Regions from separate parts of the Streptomyces sp. BHT-5-2 genome, predicted to be linked through region 3. Evidence: riboswitches for the same ligand, from Rfam matches in the RefSeq annotation. Region 3 holds a riboswitch; each other region holds the start of a gene.
The links. Region 3 has a riboswitch for magnesium ahead of K2224_RS29290 (MgtC/SapB family protein). Riboswitches for the same ligand answer to the same signal wherever they lie in the genome.

Region 1: linked by a shared signal. The riboswitch ahead of K2224_RS41400 (winged helix-turn-helix domain-containing protein) and the one ahead of K2224_RS29290 (MgtC/SapB family protein) in region 3 are both predicted to bind magnesium.
Region 2: linked by a shared signal. The riboswitch ahead of K2224_RS17475 (NRAMP family divalent metal transporter) and the one ahead of K2224_RS29290 (MgtC/SapB family protein) in region 3 are both predicted to bind magnesium.

What each region holds. Positions count from the first base shown of each region.
Region 1 is NZ_CP081496.1:3,899,454-3,905,299, reverse strand. Features, by position in the region: gene K2224_RS17465 (hypothetical protein) at 109-384, shown strand; gene K2224_RS17460 (helix-turn-helix transcriptional regulator) at 664-1,062, opposite strand; gene K2224_RS17455 (hypothetical protein) at 1,046-1,429, opposite strand; gene K2224_RS41400 (winged helix-turn-helix domain-containing protein) at 1,505-1,948, opposite strand; M-box (ykoK) riboswitch at 2,413-2,586, opposite strand; M-box (ykoK) riboswitch at 3,000-3,174, shown strand; gene K2224_RS17445 (magnesium transporter MgtE N-terminal domain-containing protein) at 3,478-4,845, shown strand; gene K2224_RS17440 (NRAMP family divalent metal transporter) at 4,842-5,846, shown strand, end outside.
Region 2 is NZ_CP081496.1:3,905,565-3,911,410, reverse strand. Features, by position in the region: gene K2224_RS17485 (nitrate/sulfonate/bicarbonate ABC transporter ATP-binding protein) at 1-1,174, opposite strand, end outside; gene K2224_RS17480 (ABC transporter permease subunit) at 1,203-2,960, opposite strand; M-box (ykoK) riboswitch at 3,544-3,717, shown strand; gene K2224_RS17475 (NRAMP family divalent metal transporter) at 4,017-5,669, shown strand; gene K2224_RS17470 (hypothetical protein) at 5,747-5,846, shown strand, end outside.
Region 3 is NZ_CP081497.1:303,631-309,476, reverse strand. Features, by position in the region: gene pls (epsilon-poly-L-lysine synthase Pls) at 1-863, opposite strand, end outside; gene K2224_RS29295 (hypothetical protein) at 1,310-2,089, opposite strand; M-box (ykoK) riboswitch at 2,244-2,415, shown strand; gene K2224_RS29290 (MgtC/SapB family protein) at 2,865-3,596, shown strand; gene K2224_RS40905 (hypothetical protein) at 3,670-3,792, opposite strand; gene K2224_RS29285 (hypothetical protein) at 3,780-3,950, opposite strand; gene K2224_RS29275 (TetR/AcrR family transcriptional regulator) at 4,612-5,259, shown strand; gene K2224_RS29270 (DUF6214 family protein) at 5,435-5,846, opposite strand, start outside.

The sequences.
Region 1 (5,846 bases), on a different replicon from region 3:
GCATCGGGGGCGCACGATCGCCCAAGTGCCGCACACCGCCGAACCGTTCGCCCACTCGCCGCCCAGTCCGCCTCGACTGCCGCGCCACCCCACGGAGGTGACTCCCACATGTCCGTCTTCACCGCTGTCCACATCCGCCGCACTGGCACCGCCATCCACGGCCGTAACCCCGGCCGCAGCATCCTCGACGCGCTGGCCACCGCGGCCCGGCGCATCGCCGACAGCCCCCTCGACAACGCCGTCCTGCACACGCTCCCCGGCCCGACGACCGTGCCCGAGTCCACCACCGAGGAGCGCCCCGCCCGCCCGCACGCCCACTGGCACACCGTCCCGGGTCCCCAAGGCCGCCGACGCCTCGAAGCCCACTGGCACGTAACGCCCTGACTCCCTCCACCTGCGTACCACCTGCGCACGGGAAACAGCGGTCCGGCAAGCCCTTCTCGCCGGACCGCTTCGACGCATCGCCGTGCGGCTCGTTCATCCCCGTGCGGCTCGCTCCCGTGCCTGACTGGGCGTCAGCTGCCGGAGATCGGACCCGACACACGCCTGCGGCGTTCGGTGATCCGGGAGATCCCCGCATCACCGAACGCCGCACTGACGCCATATGTTCTGTTGTTGTCTGCCCTGTTCCCTGCCGTCTTGTTCCCTGCCGTCCGCGGTGCTTCACCCGACTCCGGCTGGGGCTCCGGCTGCGGGCCGGACGGGGCGCGCGGGGTGCACGGGATGCGCGGCCAACTGCCGAGCGGCCATGAGAACGGCTGGGAGGTGGGGGTTGCTGGTGCCGTACAGGACGCGGCTTCCGCTGCCGGCCACCGTGACCAGGCCCGCCGCACGCAGCTGGGCGAGGTGCTGGGAAACGGTCGCGTAAGGGGCCCCGATGTACTCCGCCAACTGGCCGATCGAGAGGTCGCGGTCGGCCAGCGCCTGTAACAACCGGAGCCGGACCGGACCGGCAATCGCCTTCAACGCCGCTGTCACGGCGGCGATTTCGGAGACTGCGAACGGCACGTTCGTGGCACACACCGGGAGCAGGTCGCCGTCGTGGTCAGTGCGCGGTTGCACCGGCCGACCCCCTTCCCGGGACGGATGCGCGACCGTCGGCGCCGTCGTCACGCTGCCAGTGCAGGTCGCGCACGGACGGAACGCGGGAGAGCATGTCGACGAGCCGGTCGAGCAGTCCGGTTTCCGTGACGTCCAGGGTGGCCGTCAGGTGCAGGTGCGCGGTGACCGAGTCGTACCGGGCGGAGCGCAGAGCCTCCAGTCGGGCGCCGGGCTGGCTCAGGGCCAGTACGCACAGCGCGCGTACCTTGTTCTCGGCGTGCCGGTCGCAGCGCACGTGGAGGGTGACCAGTGCGCGGCTCCGGGACGTCGTCGTACCGGACCCGGGGTGCCTGGTCTGCTTGCGAAGGGAACGAGGCAGGAATCGCATATCGGTTTTCCTTGGGATCTCGGCGACTTGGCGGGGAGGACCGACAGGCGCGGGCGGACCGTCGGTCCTCCCCGCTCAGCGGCGGGACGTGGGCGTGGCCGACGGGTCGAAGGCGTAGCCGACCATGCGTACGGTGCGGATCAACCCCTGGTGTCCAGGACCGAGCTTCCGGCGCAGGCGGGCGATGTGAACGTCGACCGTGCGCAGGTCTCCGGCGGGTGTCTGCTGCCATACCAGTGACATCAACTGCTCGCGGCTGTAGACCCGGTGCTGGTGAGCCACCAGATGGGTGAGCAGCTCGAACTCCATGCAGGTGAGGTCCAGTTGGCGTCCGTCGAGTGACACGTGACGACTCCCGCAGTCGACGACCAGTCCACGAACGCGGTGGACCGGCGCCCTGGGCAGGTCCAGCACTTCGTGACGGGACGACGGCGACTGGGGACCGGGCCGGCGGCACCAGCGGACCCGGGAAGGCCGCTCCAGCAGTGCGTGCCGGTTCGAGCGGTGGTGGAGCTTCATGACTGTTTCCTTGGGATGGGTCGGGACAACGACGCCGCACTCGCTGACCGGGGGCGCACAGCCAGGCAGCGCCGAGACCCCTTCAGGCCGGCTTCGAGGCAGCGTTGAGTCGGCTTCGAGGCAGCGTCGAGTCGGCGTCGACCGTCGGGGCCGGTGATGGCGTGCCGGTGGGCGTGCAGTCCGACGTGCGGAACGCGCGGTGAATGAGGACGCGCGTGAACGGGGCGCGCACCAGAGCGGGCCGGTTGGCCGCTCGAAAGCCGGTGAGAGCACCGGTGGGTGCGTGGGGGAGAGGTGGCTACCGCGGCGTGGAGGCCGAGGCAGGCATAAGGATCCCGTTCACGGGGCGCCCGTGGTCGTGGTACGGACTACTGCAACTATGGTCCATGCCTCTCGCCTCCTCCCGGCCGGGGCGCGCGGGGGCGCCGTACGACTCGGCAAGGAGCGGACCGGCCTGCCGGGCCGGTTCACCCCATCTCGTCAGAGCTTTGGCACTGCACGGCGTAATCCCCTACGGGGGAAGCCACTTGGGGTCACCCCTTGGGCCGGGGAGACCTGTCCTGACCCTGGGCGTCTCTCGACGTCGTGGGGTCAGTGGCCTGTGTCCGTTGCAGACGCCTCACCGAACGAGGTGCCTTCTTCAAACCTCTCAGAGTCTGCACCTATTTGCGCATCGACGCAACTACGGGTCGTGTGCTTGGCGCACGTGCTGTGAATCACGACGTTCCGGGCTGATGCAGCACGCCCGTTAGTGGTGAACCATCCCTTCGACCTACCACCGACAACCCGGACTTCACGACCGAAACGGTAACCGTGAACCGGTCCGGCGGGGTCCTGGAGCTACCCCGGCCATCAGCGGCATCGGGCTCCGGGCGATCCATGGCGCATTTCGCTCGTTGCTCAGGACGGGCCCTGACTCGTCGCCGACGCAACCGAGCTCCGGCCCGAAACAGGGACCGAGACGGTCACGGTCCCGTAGGTGCGAGGTCAAGCGCAGGTCATGGATTGGGAGGGGGCGAGGGCGGGGGCGTATCGTTGAGCCGGTTTTGATGAGACACCTCGTTCGGTGAGGCGTCTTCACGGACACAGGCCACTGATCCCACCCGTCGAGAGACGCTCCGGATCAGGACAGGTCTCCCCGGCCCAAGGGGTGACCCCAAGTGGCTTCCCCGTGCTTGAGGGGACACGCCGTGGAGTGCCAAAGCTCTGACGAGTTGGGGTGTGCCGGGGCCTCTGCCCGGCTGCCCTGCCATATGGCCGTGACGTCGTGAGCGCGGCCGGGACCGGGAGGAGGCGAGAGTGGACAGTAGTCCGGGCCATAGTCGGCCCCATCCCGCGTTGTCCTCACTGTCCCTTCGCGGCCCGAGGCGGCCCGCCCTCCTCCACTGACCTGACCCCGCCCGGCCCCCTTGCGGACCTGCCCGGTGAATCAGGCCCGGTGGCCCCTGGACCGAGTCCGGCGGCGTGGGGAGAGCATGCTGCCGTGGCCGCCCGGTGCCCCGATATACCGGGGCAAGGGGGTGTCCACCTTGTCCGTCAACACGCTGCTCATGTCCACCTCGGCCCGTCTGCGCGACCGCCGGGTCACCCAGGAGCGCCGCGCCACCGCCTCCAGAGCCGTCCGCACCTCGCTGGTCTCGCTGGCCGGGCTGGTGGGCGGTCCGGTCACCAACCAGGCCGGCGAGGAGGTCGGCCGGGTGGTCGACGTGGTCGCCCGGCTGTACGGCGAGGAGTCGTATCCGCCGGTCACCGGCCTGATCCTGCGAATAGGGCGGCGGCACACCTTCCTGGCGTCGGACGCCATCGGCAACGTACACGCCGGGCACGTACGGCTGCGCACCGCGCGGATCGACATGCGGGACTTCGCCCGGCGCCCCGGTGAGGTGCTGCTCGCCAGGGACGTCCTCGACCACCAGCTCGTGGACGTGGACGGCGTGCAGGTGACCCGGGCGGCCGACCTGTACCTGGCACCGCTGGTCGACAAGGTGGTGCTCGTCGGGGTGGACGTCTCCCTGCCGACGCTGCTGCGTCGGCTCGGGCCGCGCCGCTGGCAGGCCCGGCCGACTCCGGAGCGGGTGCTGGACTGGCACGCGGTCGCCCCGTTCGGCGAGCAGGCGACCGAAGGGCCCGCGGAGGTCCGGCTGCGTGCCTCCCGCGCCGCGCTGCACCAGCTGCGCCCGGCCGATCTCGCCGACATCCTCGAAGACCTCGGCCGCAGCGAGCGCCAGCAGCTGCTGGGCTGGCTGGAGCCGGAGCAGGCCGCCGACGCGCTGGAGGAGATGGAGCCGGCGGAGCTGGAGAACCTGCTGCGCGAGGCCGCTCCCGAGCACGCCGCCCGGCTGGTCGACGAGATGGAACCGGACGAGGCCACCGACGCCCTGCGCGACCTCACCGCCGAGGAGCGCGAGAACCTGCTGCGCCGCATGCCCAGCGGCGAGGCGGCGGAGCTGCGCCGGCTGCTGACCCACCGGGAGGGCACCGCGGGCGGCGCCATGACCACCCTGCTGGTCACCACCCACCCGGACGAGACCGTCGCCCAGGTCCGTGCCCGGCTGGCCGAGCAGGCCGAGCACCGCACCGAGATCGATGCCGTCGCCGTCGTGGACGAGCACGGCCGACTGCTGTGCGACATCGGGCTGTTCGACCTGGCGGTGGCCGAGGACGCCTCGCCGGTGGCGGACCTGGTGGCCTGGCTGGCCCAGTTCGGCCCGCCGGTTGTCGTCCACGCCGACACGCCGTTGGCCGAGGCCGCCGACGAGTTGGTCACCGCCCGCGCCTCCTCGCTCCTGGTGGTCGACGACACCGACCGGCCCCTCGGCCGCATTCTGGCCGACGACCTGCTCGACGCGATGCTGCCCGATCGCGGGCGCCTGCACTTCCGGAGGTTTCTTCAGTGACCCGTGACCTTGACGTCGCTACTGGGCCGCCAGCCGCGGAGCGACCGGCCCGCCGTACCGGCTGGCGGCGTATCACCATGGTCGCGGCGATCGCCGGCCCCGGCCTGGTCGCCGCCAACGCGGGCAACGACGCCGCCGGAATCGCCACCTACGCCTCGGCCGGTTCCCAATTCACTTACGGCACGCTGTTCTTCATGGTGCTGGTCACGGTCGCCCTGGTGATGGTGCAGGAGATGGCCGTCCGGCTCGGTGCGTACACCGGCAAGGGCCTCGGTGCCCTGATCCGCGAACAGTTCAGCCTCCGCCTGACCGCACTGGCCGTCCTCTGCCTGCTGCTGGCCAACACCGGCCTGGTGGTGAGCGAGTTCGCGGGCATCGGCGCCGCGTTCGAGCTGCTGGGCGTCCCCAAGTGGGCGGTCATCCCACCGGCCGCGGTCCTGCTGTGGGCGCTGGTGCTGTTCGGCTCCTACCACTGGGCCGAACGCATCTTCCTCATCATGTCGCTGGCGTTCTTCGCCTACCCGGTCGCCATGGTCCTCGGACACCCCGACTGGGGCGCCGTCGGCCACCACCTGGTGGTCCCGCACATGGAGCCCGACAAGAGCTTCATCCTCCTCGCGGTCGCCCTGATCGGTACGACGGTCAGCCCGTACATGCAGTTCTATGCCGCAGCAGGCGTCGTCGACCGCGGCGCCAAGCCCGCCGACTACCCGCTCATCCGGGCCGACGCCATCCTCGGCGCGGTCTTCGCCTGCCTCATCAGCCTCACGATCATCATCGCCACAGCCTCCGCCATCGGCGGCACCGGCCCGCTCGACTCCGCCGCCCAGGCCGCCGAGGCCCTCAAACCGGTCGCCGGCCACAACGCCGAACTCCTCTTCGCCTTCGGCCTGATCGGCGCCTCCGCCCTCGCCGGAGCCGTCGTCCCGCTCTCCGCCAGCTACGCCATAGGAGAGGCAGCCGGCGTCGAACGCTCCGTCTCACGCAGCTTCCGCGACGCC
Region 2 (5,846 bases), on a different replicon from region 3:
CCAGGGGGATCTCCAGCGCGGCGGGGGCGAAGATCGCCTTGGACTGTTGGACGTCGGCGTCGGCGAAGGCGGTGCCGCGTTCGGTGAGGACGAGGTCGTCCTCGCTGATCTTGGCCAGCCCCAGGAGGTCGAGGGCGTCGACGAGCGGCAGGATGTCGTCGATCTCCAGGCCGAGTTCTTCGGCCAGATCGGCGAGGTCGCAGCGGCCTCCTCGGTGGTCGACCATTTCGGCGAGGCCGGAAAGGGCGTCGACGCTGGTGGTGGGCAGCGGGGTGTTGGCGTAGGTGCGCTTCTCCCGTTCCATGGCCTCGGTACGGCCGGGGAGGCGGGTTTCCTTGGGGCGGCCGGTCATGGTGCGGTAGACGCGGTCGATGAGGTCCTCGAAGGCGGCCGCGTCGCGGTCGCGGGGGCGGTCGAGGGCGACGTCGAAGGTCTCGCGGATGGTGCCGGGGCGGGAGCCGAGGACGACGATGCGGTCGGCCATCAGGACGGCCTCCTCGATGTTGTGGGTGACCAGGACGATGGCGCGGGTGGGGAACTGGCCCGATTCCCACAGTTCCAGCAGCTCGCCGCGGAGGTTCTCGGCGGTGAGGACGTCGAGGGCGGAGAAGGGTTCGTCCATCATCAGCACGTCGGGTTCGACGACGAGGGCGCGGGCGAAGCCGACGCGCTGGCGCATGCCGCCGGAGAGTTCCTTGGGGTAGGCGGATTCGAAGCCGTCGAGGCCGATGAGGTCGATGGCTTGGAGGGCGGCCTTGGCGCGCCGGTCGGTGGGGACGCCGCGGGCTTCCAGCCCGATTTCGACGTTCTGCTGGACGGTGAGCCAGGGCAGCAGGGCGAAGGTCTGGAAGACCATGGCGGTGCCGGGGTTGGCGCCGGTCAGCGGGGTGCCGCGGTAGGCCACGGTGCCGCTGCTGGGCGGGATGAGGCCGGCCAGGCAGCGCAGCAGGGTGGACTTGCCGGAGCCGGACTTGCCGAGCAGGGCGACGATCTCCCCGGCGCGGACGGTGAGGTCGATGCCGGTGAGGACCGGGAGTTCGCCGTCGGCGCCGGCGTAGGACTTGGTCAGGGCCTCGGCGGACAGCAGGACGTCGTCGTCGGCCGGGCGGGCCCGGTGCGGCTGCGGGGCGGCGCTCCGGCGGGTGCGGAGGTTGCGGAGGGTGCTGAGGACCATGGGGGCTCCAAGGCTGTCGGGCAGCGGGTCAGGCGGCGTAGCGGGTTTCGGCCAGGCGGTACAGGCGGCGCCAGAAGAGGCGGTTGAGGCCGACGACGTACAGGCTCATCACGGCGACGCCGGCGATCAGGTGCGGGAAGTCGCCGTGGGCGGTGGCGTGGGAGATGTAGGCGCCCAGGCCGGTGGCGGTGAGGGTGGTGGCGCCGAACGGGACGATCTCGGAGACGATCGAGGCGTTCCAGGCGCCGCCGGAGGCGGTGATGCCGCCGGTGACGTACGAGGGGAAGATGCCGGGGAGGATCAGTCGCCGCCAGCGTTGCCAGCCGTGGATGCCCAGGTCGTCCATGGCCTCGCGGAGGTCGGTGGGGATGGACATGGCGCCGGCGATGGTGTTGAAGAGGATGTACCACTGGGCGCCCAGCGCCATCAGCAGGACGCCGCCGACGTCCAGGGACAGTCCGGTCCTGAGGAAGAACCAGACGGCGAGCGGGAAGAGGAAGTTGGCCGGGAAGCTCGCCAGGATCTGGACCAACGGCTGGGCGATGCGTGTCAGTTTCGGGGAGAAGCCGATCCGGACCCCGATGGGGACCCAGACCAGGGTGGCGCCGACGACCACCACGACCACCCGGGCGAGGGTCGCCAGGCCCAGCAGCAGGGGCTCGCCGAAGACGCCGAGCCCGGTGCGGTCGCGCAGGTAGCCGACGAGGTCGGTCAGGCCCCACAGGATCATGCCGCCGGCCACGACGGCGAAGGTGATGTCGCCGGTTCGCTGTCGGCGCCGGTCGGTGAGGAGCCGTCGGTCGTCGGTGCCGAAGATCCGGCCCGCCCGGGCCAGCCCCCGCCCCACGGGCCCCAGCAGGCGTCCGGCCAGCGCGGGCCAGTGGGAGCGGCGCAGCAGGTCCAGGACATAGGAGCGCTGGACCTCGCTCGCCTCGGACTGCTCGTTCTTGAACTTCTCCACCCAGGCCGTCAGCGGGCGCCAGAAGAGGAAGTTCACGCCGATGACCATGACGGCCATGGTGACGATCGCCCAGCCGACCTTGCCCAGGTCGCCGTCGGCGATGGCCGCGCCGGCGTAGGAGCCGACGCCGGGCAGGGCGTAGTCGCGGTTGTTGACGCTGATGGCCTCGGAGGCGACGAGGAAGAACCAGCCGCCGCCGAAGCTCATCATGCCGTTCCACACCAGCCCGATCGCCCCCGCTGGCAGCTCCACCTTCCAGAAGCGCATCCAGCGGGTGAAGCGGAACGAGCGGGAGAGCTCGTCCAGTTCGCGGGGGAGGGAGGTGAGGGAGTGGTAGAAGCCGAAGGTCATGTTCCACGCCTGCGAGGTGAAGATCGCGAAGATCGACGCGCACTCCAGGCCCAGCATCGAGCCGGGGAACAGTGCGACGAACCCGGTCACCGCGACGGTGAGGAAGCCCAGCACCGGCACGGACTGGAGGATGTCCAGGGCCGGGATGAGGATCCGCTCCAGGCGGCGGCTGCGGGCGGCGGCCACGGCGTAGACGAAGGTGAAGACCGTCGAGATCGCGAGCGCGACGAACATCCGCAGCAGGCTGCGCGCGGCGTCGTAGGGCAGTCGGCCGGGGTCGGTGTCGACGTGGACGTTCTGGCCGGTGGCGAAGCGGATCGTGGTGCCCTGGCCCACCCGCAGGGTGGCGTACAGCAGGACCAGCACGGCGGCGGCGACCACCACGTCCACCCAGCCCATCCGGGACATCCGGCCGGCGACCCGGGAGGGCAGCGAGGCCCGCACGACCTCCGGGCGCGTGGGGAACGACGACATCACATCAACCTCCGACCACACTGTGGCCCCGGCACCGCCGGCGCCGCGACCGTGGCGGACGGCCATGGTGCGGGTGCGGGGCGGATTTCCGGCCCGGTGTGGGAGAAATCAGACTGGGGAAGGGCGCCTGTCGCGGGGACGTGCCACGGCCCGTGCGGGGGATCGGGGCGAACGGGCGAGGCGCGAGGGACCTGGCCTCGGCTGCCGCGCGGACGGCGGGGGAGAGCGGCGGACGCGTCAGTGGCTGCCGGTGAGGCAGCGGGGACTGAGGGGGTCATGACCCATGGCTGCCTCCGTTCCGTGATGCCGTTCCATGGCGCCCGCCGGATGCCGCATCCGAAGTGCGACGGGACGGGTGCCGCGAGCAGTCTGCCCCTTATTGCATCCATACGCAAATAAATGCGGTGTCGGCGCGGTCGCCCCTCTGGGCTACTTGCGCATGCGTGCAAACATGGAGAGAGGTGCAGGCTGCGGATCAGGGCTCGGCGGGTGCGGGGCGGGTGTCGAGGCGTGCGCCGGCGGCCGGCTTCCGACTCTACTTGCGTCGATGCGCAAATAGGTGCAGACTCTGAGAGGTTTGAAGAAGGCACCTCGTTCGGTGAGGCGTCTGCAGCGGACACAGGCCACTGACCCCACGACGTCGAGAGACGCCCAGGGTCAGGACAGGTCTCCCCGGCCCAAGGGGTGACCCCAAGTGGCTTCCCCCGTAGGGGATTACGCCGTGCAGTGCCAAAGCTCTGACGAGATGGGGTGAACCGGCCCGGCAGGCCGGTCCGCTCCTTGCCGAGTCGTACGGCGCCCCCGCGCGCCCCGGCCGGGAGGAGGCGAGAGACATGGACCGCGGTCCTCATAGTCCGGGCCACAGTAGGCCCCACCTCCGCCTGCCCCTGCTCCGTTCCCGCATGCGGTAACCACCCTCCGCGCGCTTCTCGCGCCCCTGTCCCGGCACCCGTGCGGCCTGCCGCCGCCGCGGGCCGCCGGCCTGCGCGCCGAGGGCAACGGGTCGCCCCCCGCATGCCCAAAACCTCCCCCCTCGGGGGAACGGGAGGTCCCTCCATGACCGAAACCATGCTCACCAACCCGACCACGGCGGCACCCCGCACCGCCGTCCTCGACGACGCCCACGTCGGCGACATCCGCGGCGCCCTGGGCACCATCAAGCAGGACGACACCGCCCCGCGCCACGGCCTCACCGCGAAGCTCAAGACCCTGCTCGCGATCATCGGCCCCGGCCTGATCGTGATGGTCGGCGACAACGACGCCGGCGCCTTCGGCACCTACACCCAGGCCGGCCAGAACTACGGCACCCGCCTGCTGTGGACCCTGCTGCTGCTCGTCCCGGTCCTGTACGTCAACCAGGAGATGGTGCTCCGGCTCGGTGCCGTCACCGGGGTGGGGCACGCCCGGCTCATCCTGGAGCGGTTCGGGAAGTTCTGGGGCGCGTTCTCGGTCATCGACCTGTTCCTGCTCAACGCGCTGACCATCGTCACCGAGTTCATCGGCGTCACCCTCGCCGTCGGCTACCTCGGACTGCCGAAGACCGCCAGCGTGCTGGTCGCCGCCGCGGTGGTCATCGTCGCCGCCTCCACCGGTTCCTTCCGCCGCTTCGAACGCACCGCGGTCCTGCTCTGCCTGGGCTCCCTGCTGCTGATCCCGATCTACTTCATCGCCCACCCCGCCACCTCGCAGATGGCGCACGACTTCGTCGTCCCCGGCCTGCCGGCCCACTCCCGACTCTCCGACGTCATGCTGCTGATCATCGCGATCGTCGGCACCACCGTGGCGCCCTGGCAGCTCTTCTTCCAACAGTCCTACGTCATCGACAAGCGCATCACCCCGCGCTTCATGCGCTACGAGAAGGCCGACCTGTGGCTCGGCATCGTCATCGTGGTCATCGGCGCCGCGGCCATGATGGGCTTCACCGCGGTCGCGTTCGCCGGAACCGGCGGCTTCGGGAAGTTCGACGACGCGGCGGGCGTCGCACACGGCCTGGAGGCGTACGCGGGCAGGACCGCGGGCGTGCTCTTCGCCATCGCGCTGCTTGACGCCTCGATCATCGGCGCCTCGGCGGTGTCGCTGTCCACCGCCTACGCGCTCGGCGACGTCCTGGGCCTCAAGCACTCCCTGCACCGCGGCATCAAGGGCGCCAAGGGCTTCTACGCCGTCTTCGCCGGCCTCATCCTCACCGCCGCGATCATCGTGATCATCCCCGGCTCCCCGCTGGGCCTGCTCACCGAAGGCGTCCAGACCCTCGCCGGTGTCCTGTTGCCCTCCGCCTCGGTCTTCCTGCTCCTGCTGTGCAACGACCGTGCCGTACTGGGCCCGTGGGTCAACGGCAAGGCCATGAACGTCTTCACCTCCTTCGTGGTCGCCGTCCTCGTCACCCTCTCCATCATCCTGACCGCCGCCGTCCTCTTCCCCGACATCACCTCCGCCGCGATCCTCGACATCATGGCGATCTGCGGCGTCGCCGGCCTGCTCGCCCTCGGCTACGCCGAACTGCGCCGCCGACGAAAGGGCTGGAGCAGCGGCGGCCGGCCCATCGACCGCACCGGCAAGGAAACCTGGCGGATGCCCCCGCTGGACCAACTGCCGGCCCCCATCCTCTCCACCGGCCGCAAGATCGGCCTGACCGCCCTGCGCACCTACCTGCTGGTCGCGATGGTCCTGGTCATCGTCCGCATCGTCCAACTCGCCATGGGCGGCTGACCGCCCACCCGATCCGGTGGCGGCGGGACCTCCCCACCCGCCGCCACCAACACCCCCGTACGAAGAAGGGAGGGACCGTGCGCCTGCTCCCGCACCCCACCGACACCCGGCCCACCACGCCGCCCCGACACCCCCGCCACACCACCGACCACCGCCCCGGCCCGTCCCCCACCGGCC
Region 3 (5,846 bases):
ACGAGCCCGGCGGGGCAGGACTCGCCGCCGACGATCAGCAGCCGGACCCGGTGCATCGCCTCGTCCGGCCACAGTGCGGCGAGGGTGGGAACTGTGGAGACCACGGTGATACCGCGTTCGACCAGCCACGGGCCGAGTTCGTGGCCGGCCCGGACCAGCGAGCGGGGGGCGGGAACCAGGCAGGCGCCGTGCCGCCAGGCGAGCCACATCTCCTCGCAGGAGGCGTCGAAGGCGACGGACAGCCCGGCCAGCACCCGGTCGCCGGGCCCCAGCGGCCGGTCCTGGCAGAACAGTCCGGCCTCGGCGTCGACGAAGGCGGCGGCGGAGCGGTGGCTGACCGCCACGCCCTTGGGGGCGCCGGTCGAGCCGGAGGTGAAGATGATCCAGGCGTCGTCCTGGAGGCCCGGGGCGCGCGGCGCCCCGGCGGGCCGGGCCGGGCCGGGCAGCGGGCCGTCGGGGCCCAGGACGGCGCAGACGGCGGCCTCGCGGAAGACGGTGGCGGCCCGCTCGTCGGGGTCGTCGGCGTCGACCGGTACGTAGGCCGCTCCGCTGCGCAGGACGGCGAGGATGGACAGGTACAGCTCGGAGGTCCCGGAGGGCACACGGACTCCTACCCGGTCGCCGGGACCGATTCCGCGGTCCCTGAGCTGCCGTGCGCGGCGCTCGGCCTCGGTGCACAGGTCACGGTAGGTGAGCACTTCGGAGCCCGTGTCCAAGGCGATCGCCTGGGGGTGTGCGGCGGCGGTGGCATCGAGCACGTCGAGCAGGGTTCGCGGGGCCGGGGTGCCGGCGGTGCGGTAGACAGCCCCCGGGGGGATGGATTCTGACGGCTCGAAGGACGATTCGAGAAGGGGCGACGACATCGATATGCCTCTGTTGTTCGGTGCCGGTGGGTGGAAACCCTCGGACGTTCGCCACTAGAGATGCCGCCGCCCGGGCACCGGTTCGCAGCTCGGGTTCCCCGTTCCCCCAATCGAACGTGTTGTGAAAGCGGGAGCCGGCCGCTTGGGCAGGCTGCACGGGGAATCCGGCTCCGGCACCTGACCATGTCATGGGAAAGAATTGACCGCCGCCGGGGATTGTTTTCGGCACCGCCTCCGAAACGCTCAAAACCGCAGGTCAGATCCTTGCGGTCGAACGGTTACGGGGTATCCGGTCAAGCCTTGATCAAATATTGCGCAACCGAGCAACTATTCATCGGATTCTCACGGCCGTCTCATCGACCCGTCATGAGGCTGTCATACCCTCATCACGCCGTCCCCACACCGTTTTTGACGCCTCTGAATGCCCGTAAGTTGCCTGGCGCGGGCTACTTGAGGATGTTGACCGCACGGGCCACCACCAGAACGACCGTCAGCAGCGAGACCGCCGACTGCAACAGCATCAGCAGCTTCGCCCAACGGGTCAGCGGCATCACGTCGGTGGGACTGAAGGCGGTGGCGTTGGTGAACGACAGGTACAGGTAGTCGACGAACTGCGGCTCCCAGTGCTCCGGGGCCAGCTCCGGCGTCGCCATCTGCGGGAAGAGGAAGTCCGGGTAGCGGTGCACGGCGTGGACCCGGGCGACCGGACCACCGCGGTCCCACTCCCAGTACCACAGCGCGAAGACGATGACGTTGGTCGCCCAGATGCCGCCGCCGGTCGCCAGCAGTGGCCCGGCCTCCTCGCCCTCCGTGCCATGCACCAGGCCGATCACCAGATGCACCGCGGACCAGCCGTTCGCCGCGCTGATCATCGCGATCAGCGCCAGCCCCGCCCACCGGTAGAGCCGGGAGACCCGCTCGATGCGGAACGGATCGGCGACCACCAGCACCAGCAGCAGCGCGGTCTCCAGCACCGGCAGCAGCCACTCCGGACGGATCGTCAGCCGCCCCGGCAGCAGGCCCTGCAGGGCCGCCGCCACCAGCACCGCGAGGGTCGAGGGCCAGCGGGGCTCACCGCGGGTCACCCGCCGCCAGGCCGGCCGCAGCCGCCGCCCGGCCTCCTCCACCCCCGCCATGGCGGGGGCCAGCAGCGCCTCGATGCGGTCCAGGCGCTCGGCGTCGGTACCGGCGTCGCCCGCCTTGCCGGGCTCGGGGTCGTGGGACATGCGCCTCATGCTCACCCGGGGCCGGCACGGTGTCCAGCGCGATCACCGGACCGGTGGGACGGATCCGCCCGGCGAGCAGGATTCCGTCAAGAACTTGCACACCCACGCAAGTGATCGTCCCGGCGGGGGCTACACTCCTAGACGTTTGACGCGGCAGTCACCTCGTTCGGTGAGGCTTCGCCACGGACACAGGCCACTGATCCCGCCCGTCGAGAGACGCTCCGGATCAGGACAGGTCTCCCCGGCACAAGGGGTGACCCCGGGTGGCTGCCCCGCGCAGGGGCCACGCCGTGACGTGCCAAAGCTCTGACGAATGGGGGTGAACCGGTCGACGGCGACCGGTCCGCTCCTTGCCGGATCGACGACGGCGCCCCGGGCACACCCCGGACGGAAGGAGGCGGGAGACATGGATTGCAGTAGTCCGGGCCATCATCGGCCCCACCACCGCCTGCCCTCGCACCCTTCCGGCACGCGGTAACCGTCCTCCCCGCGCGGCCTCCCCGCCGCGGCACGCCCCCGTACGGCCGACCGCCGTCACGGGCCGCCGTGCTGCGCACCCGCGCGGGGCGGCCGGCTGCCGCGCGCCTCCGACACCACCCCGCCAGGGGCGCCGGGAGGCCACCGTGAACGGCACCGCGCTCCGACCGCCCTGCGGACGCACCTCTTCCTCGCCACGGTCCCGGTCGTCATCCAGCCCGCCCAAGTCGCCCTGGTCCACCGGCCGTCCGTCCGCACCGTCAGCCCACCCCTCCCCCGTCCCCGAGGAGGTGCTCCCATGCACACCCTGACCATCGTCGACTTCCTCGTCCGGCTCGCCACCGGCGTGGCCTGCGGAGCGCTCATCGGTGTCGAGCGCCAGTGGCGCGCCCGGATGGCCGGGCTGCGCACCAACGCCCTCGTCGCCACCGGCGCCACCCTCTTCGTCCTCTACAGCACGGCCGTCGGGGACTCCGGCAGCCCCACCCGGGTCGCCTCCTACGTCGTCTCCGGCATCGGCTTCCTCGGCGGCGGGGTGATCCTCCGGGACGGAGCGGGGGTGCGCGGTCTGAACACCGCCGCCACCCTGTGGTGCTCCGCGGCCGCCGGCGTCCTGGCCGCCTCCGGACGGCTCGAACTCGCCGTCCTCGGCACCCTCGCCGTGCTCGCCGTCCACCTCGTGCTGCGCCCGGCCGGGCGACTGCTGGACCGGGCCCCGGCCGCCGGCTCCGACCCCGACGCGGCGGTGCACGCCACCGTGCACGTGGTCTGCGAGCGCCGCGCGGAGACGCACATCCGCGCCCTCCTGCTCCAGGCGCTCACCGCATCCGGGCTGACACCCGTCAGCCTGCGGGCCCGCCGGGACGCCGAGGACACCACCGGCATCCGTGCCGCGGTCACCGTCTCCGGCACCCCCGCCCAGGCCCTGGAGCAGGTCATCGCCCGGCTCTCCCTGGAGCCGGACGTCCGCGACCTCCACTGGCACCTCGACGAACCCGAACTCCCCGAGCAGCAACGAGCGCTGGCCTGATCCCTCCCTGCCCACCCACAACTCCCCCGGGTGCAGGCTTCTTCACGAAAAAAGAAAAGGTGCGCTCGACCGGTCAGTGCAGCAGAGCCTCCGGCCGATCTGCCGGCGTCCCGAAGCCGAGGGTCTTCCGTGGTCGTGTGTTCAGCTTCAGCTTCAGCGCGATGTTGTCGAGGTCGTGCTGGGTCAGGTCTCCCATGGCCGTTTTCTTGGGAGGTGCTGACGCGGCAGGCGGTCGGTGTTCTCGTTCGTGCCGCGCTGCCACGGGCTGCTCGGGTCGGCGAAGTACCCGTCCAGGCCGGTGGCCGCGGTGACGTCCTTGTGCCCGGCCGGCTCCATCCCGCGGTCCCGGGTCAAGGTTCCTGAGCTGGGCGGGCAGCTTGAGCATCTTGGCCGACAGCCCGGCGGTGACGGTGGCCACGCCCCGCCCGTCGAGCTGAACGAGCACGCTGAAGCGGGTGGAACGTTCGACGACCGTGGCGATCTGGGTCAGGCCACGGCCCAGTAGCAGGTCGCCCTCCCGGTGGCCAGGAACCGCGCGGTCGTCGGCTTCGGTGGGGCGCTCGCCGATGGACACTGCGTCCTTGATCTGTGAACACCGCTGTCCGGTAACGGTGTTGTGGATGTCGCCGTTTCGGCCGGCCCGAGCGGAGGTGCTTCTGCAGGGCCTTGGCCAGCACTCCGCGGGTCCGGATGAACAGGGACTGGTAGACCGTCTCGTGGCTGATCCGCATCCCCGACCCGGCGGTGTGCGTCCTGGCCAGGAGGCCGGATATCTGCTCGGGCGACCAGTCCTCCGTGAGCTTCCCGACCACGCAGTCCCGCAGGGGCTGGTTGGTGGCCGACAGGCACGGTCTGGGGCGCCGGGCCCGGTCCCAGGTGGCACGAGCCTGATTCGGGCGATCCCCCGCATCGCCCGAATCAGGCAGCCTGGCCGGATTCACCGCCCTCACGAGCGGGTCCCCGGAACCTGCACTGAGTATATTGGCTCTCAGCCAGTCAACGCAGGAGTTACAGCATGTCCCCCCGCAGCGCATCGGTCAACGAAGAATTGCGGCGGCGCTCCCGCGAGCGGCTCTTGCAGGCGACGGTCGAGCTGGTGAGCGAACGCGGATACGACGCCACGACGCTCGGCGACATCGCCCGGCGCGCGGGGGCGGCCCGTGGGCTGATCTCGTACTACTTCCCCGGCAAGCACCAGCTTCTCCAGTCGGCGGTGCACCGGCTGATGCACCGTACGCTCCAGGCCGCCCTGGAGCGCGAGCCCCGGCCGACCGGTCCGGACGCCGGACGGGCGCTGCTGGCCCGCGCGATCGACGCGATCCTGGGGCTGGCCCACGACGAACCGCTGCTGATGCGCACCCACATGGCCGGAATCCTGACGTCCCCGGGATTCATCCAGTGCCCGGAGCAGCAGCGGCTGGCCCAGTTGCTGCGCGAGACGGTGACGGCCTACGGGTCGGCCGACCCCGACACGGACTATCCGATGCTCCGCGCGCTGCTGATGGGCTCGGTGGTGCCGATGCTGCTCCCGGGCGCCCAGATGCCGCGGGTCCGGCTGCGCGCCGAACTCTTCCAACGGTACGGGCTGGCCTGGGAGATGGGCGCCCCGCCGGGCGAACGGCCCCCCGAGGGCGCGACGACGCGCGGAGGCCCCGACGCGTGACGGGGACGGCGCCCTTGGGACCGTAGCGGACCCGCGGGCGCCGCGCATCGCGTGACCACCGCGGACCGCGGGAGCACCACGGGCACCGTGCGCAGTTCGTTCGTGGCGGCTGCCGGTGGCATGAACTCCCCTGTGGCCGACGCGAGTTCGTGGGCGGTTGTGCGCATTGCGGTGTCTACCGCTTGTTATGACGTGGCGTCAGCAGGCCGGCGTCGCGGGCGCCGGCGATCAGGCGCAGGGCGCGTCGGCGGTTGCGGCCGGTGGCGTTCATGACGGCCTGGATCGGGTCGCGGCCCTCTTGCTGGGCGGCCCGGTAGGCCGCCGCGGCGATCTTGCGGCGTTCGCCGGCCCGGGAGCGGACGAGGACGGCCGAGCGCGGCTCGTCGGGCGGCCGGGCGGCGACCCCCGCCCCGTCGCCCGAGGCGGCGCCCGCCGCGGGGGGCGGGCCGGTGTCCGGTTCCGGGTCGTCGTCCCCGGCGGGTGCGGCGGTTCGCGCCGGGTCGGGAGCCGCCTCGGTCGCGGTGGTGGGCGCCGGGCCGGGGGCCTCGTCCGGTGCGGCGCCGGGCGCCGGTGCGGGTGTCCCGTCG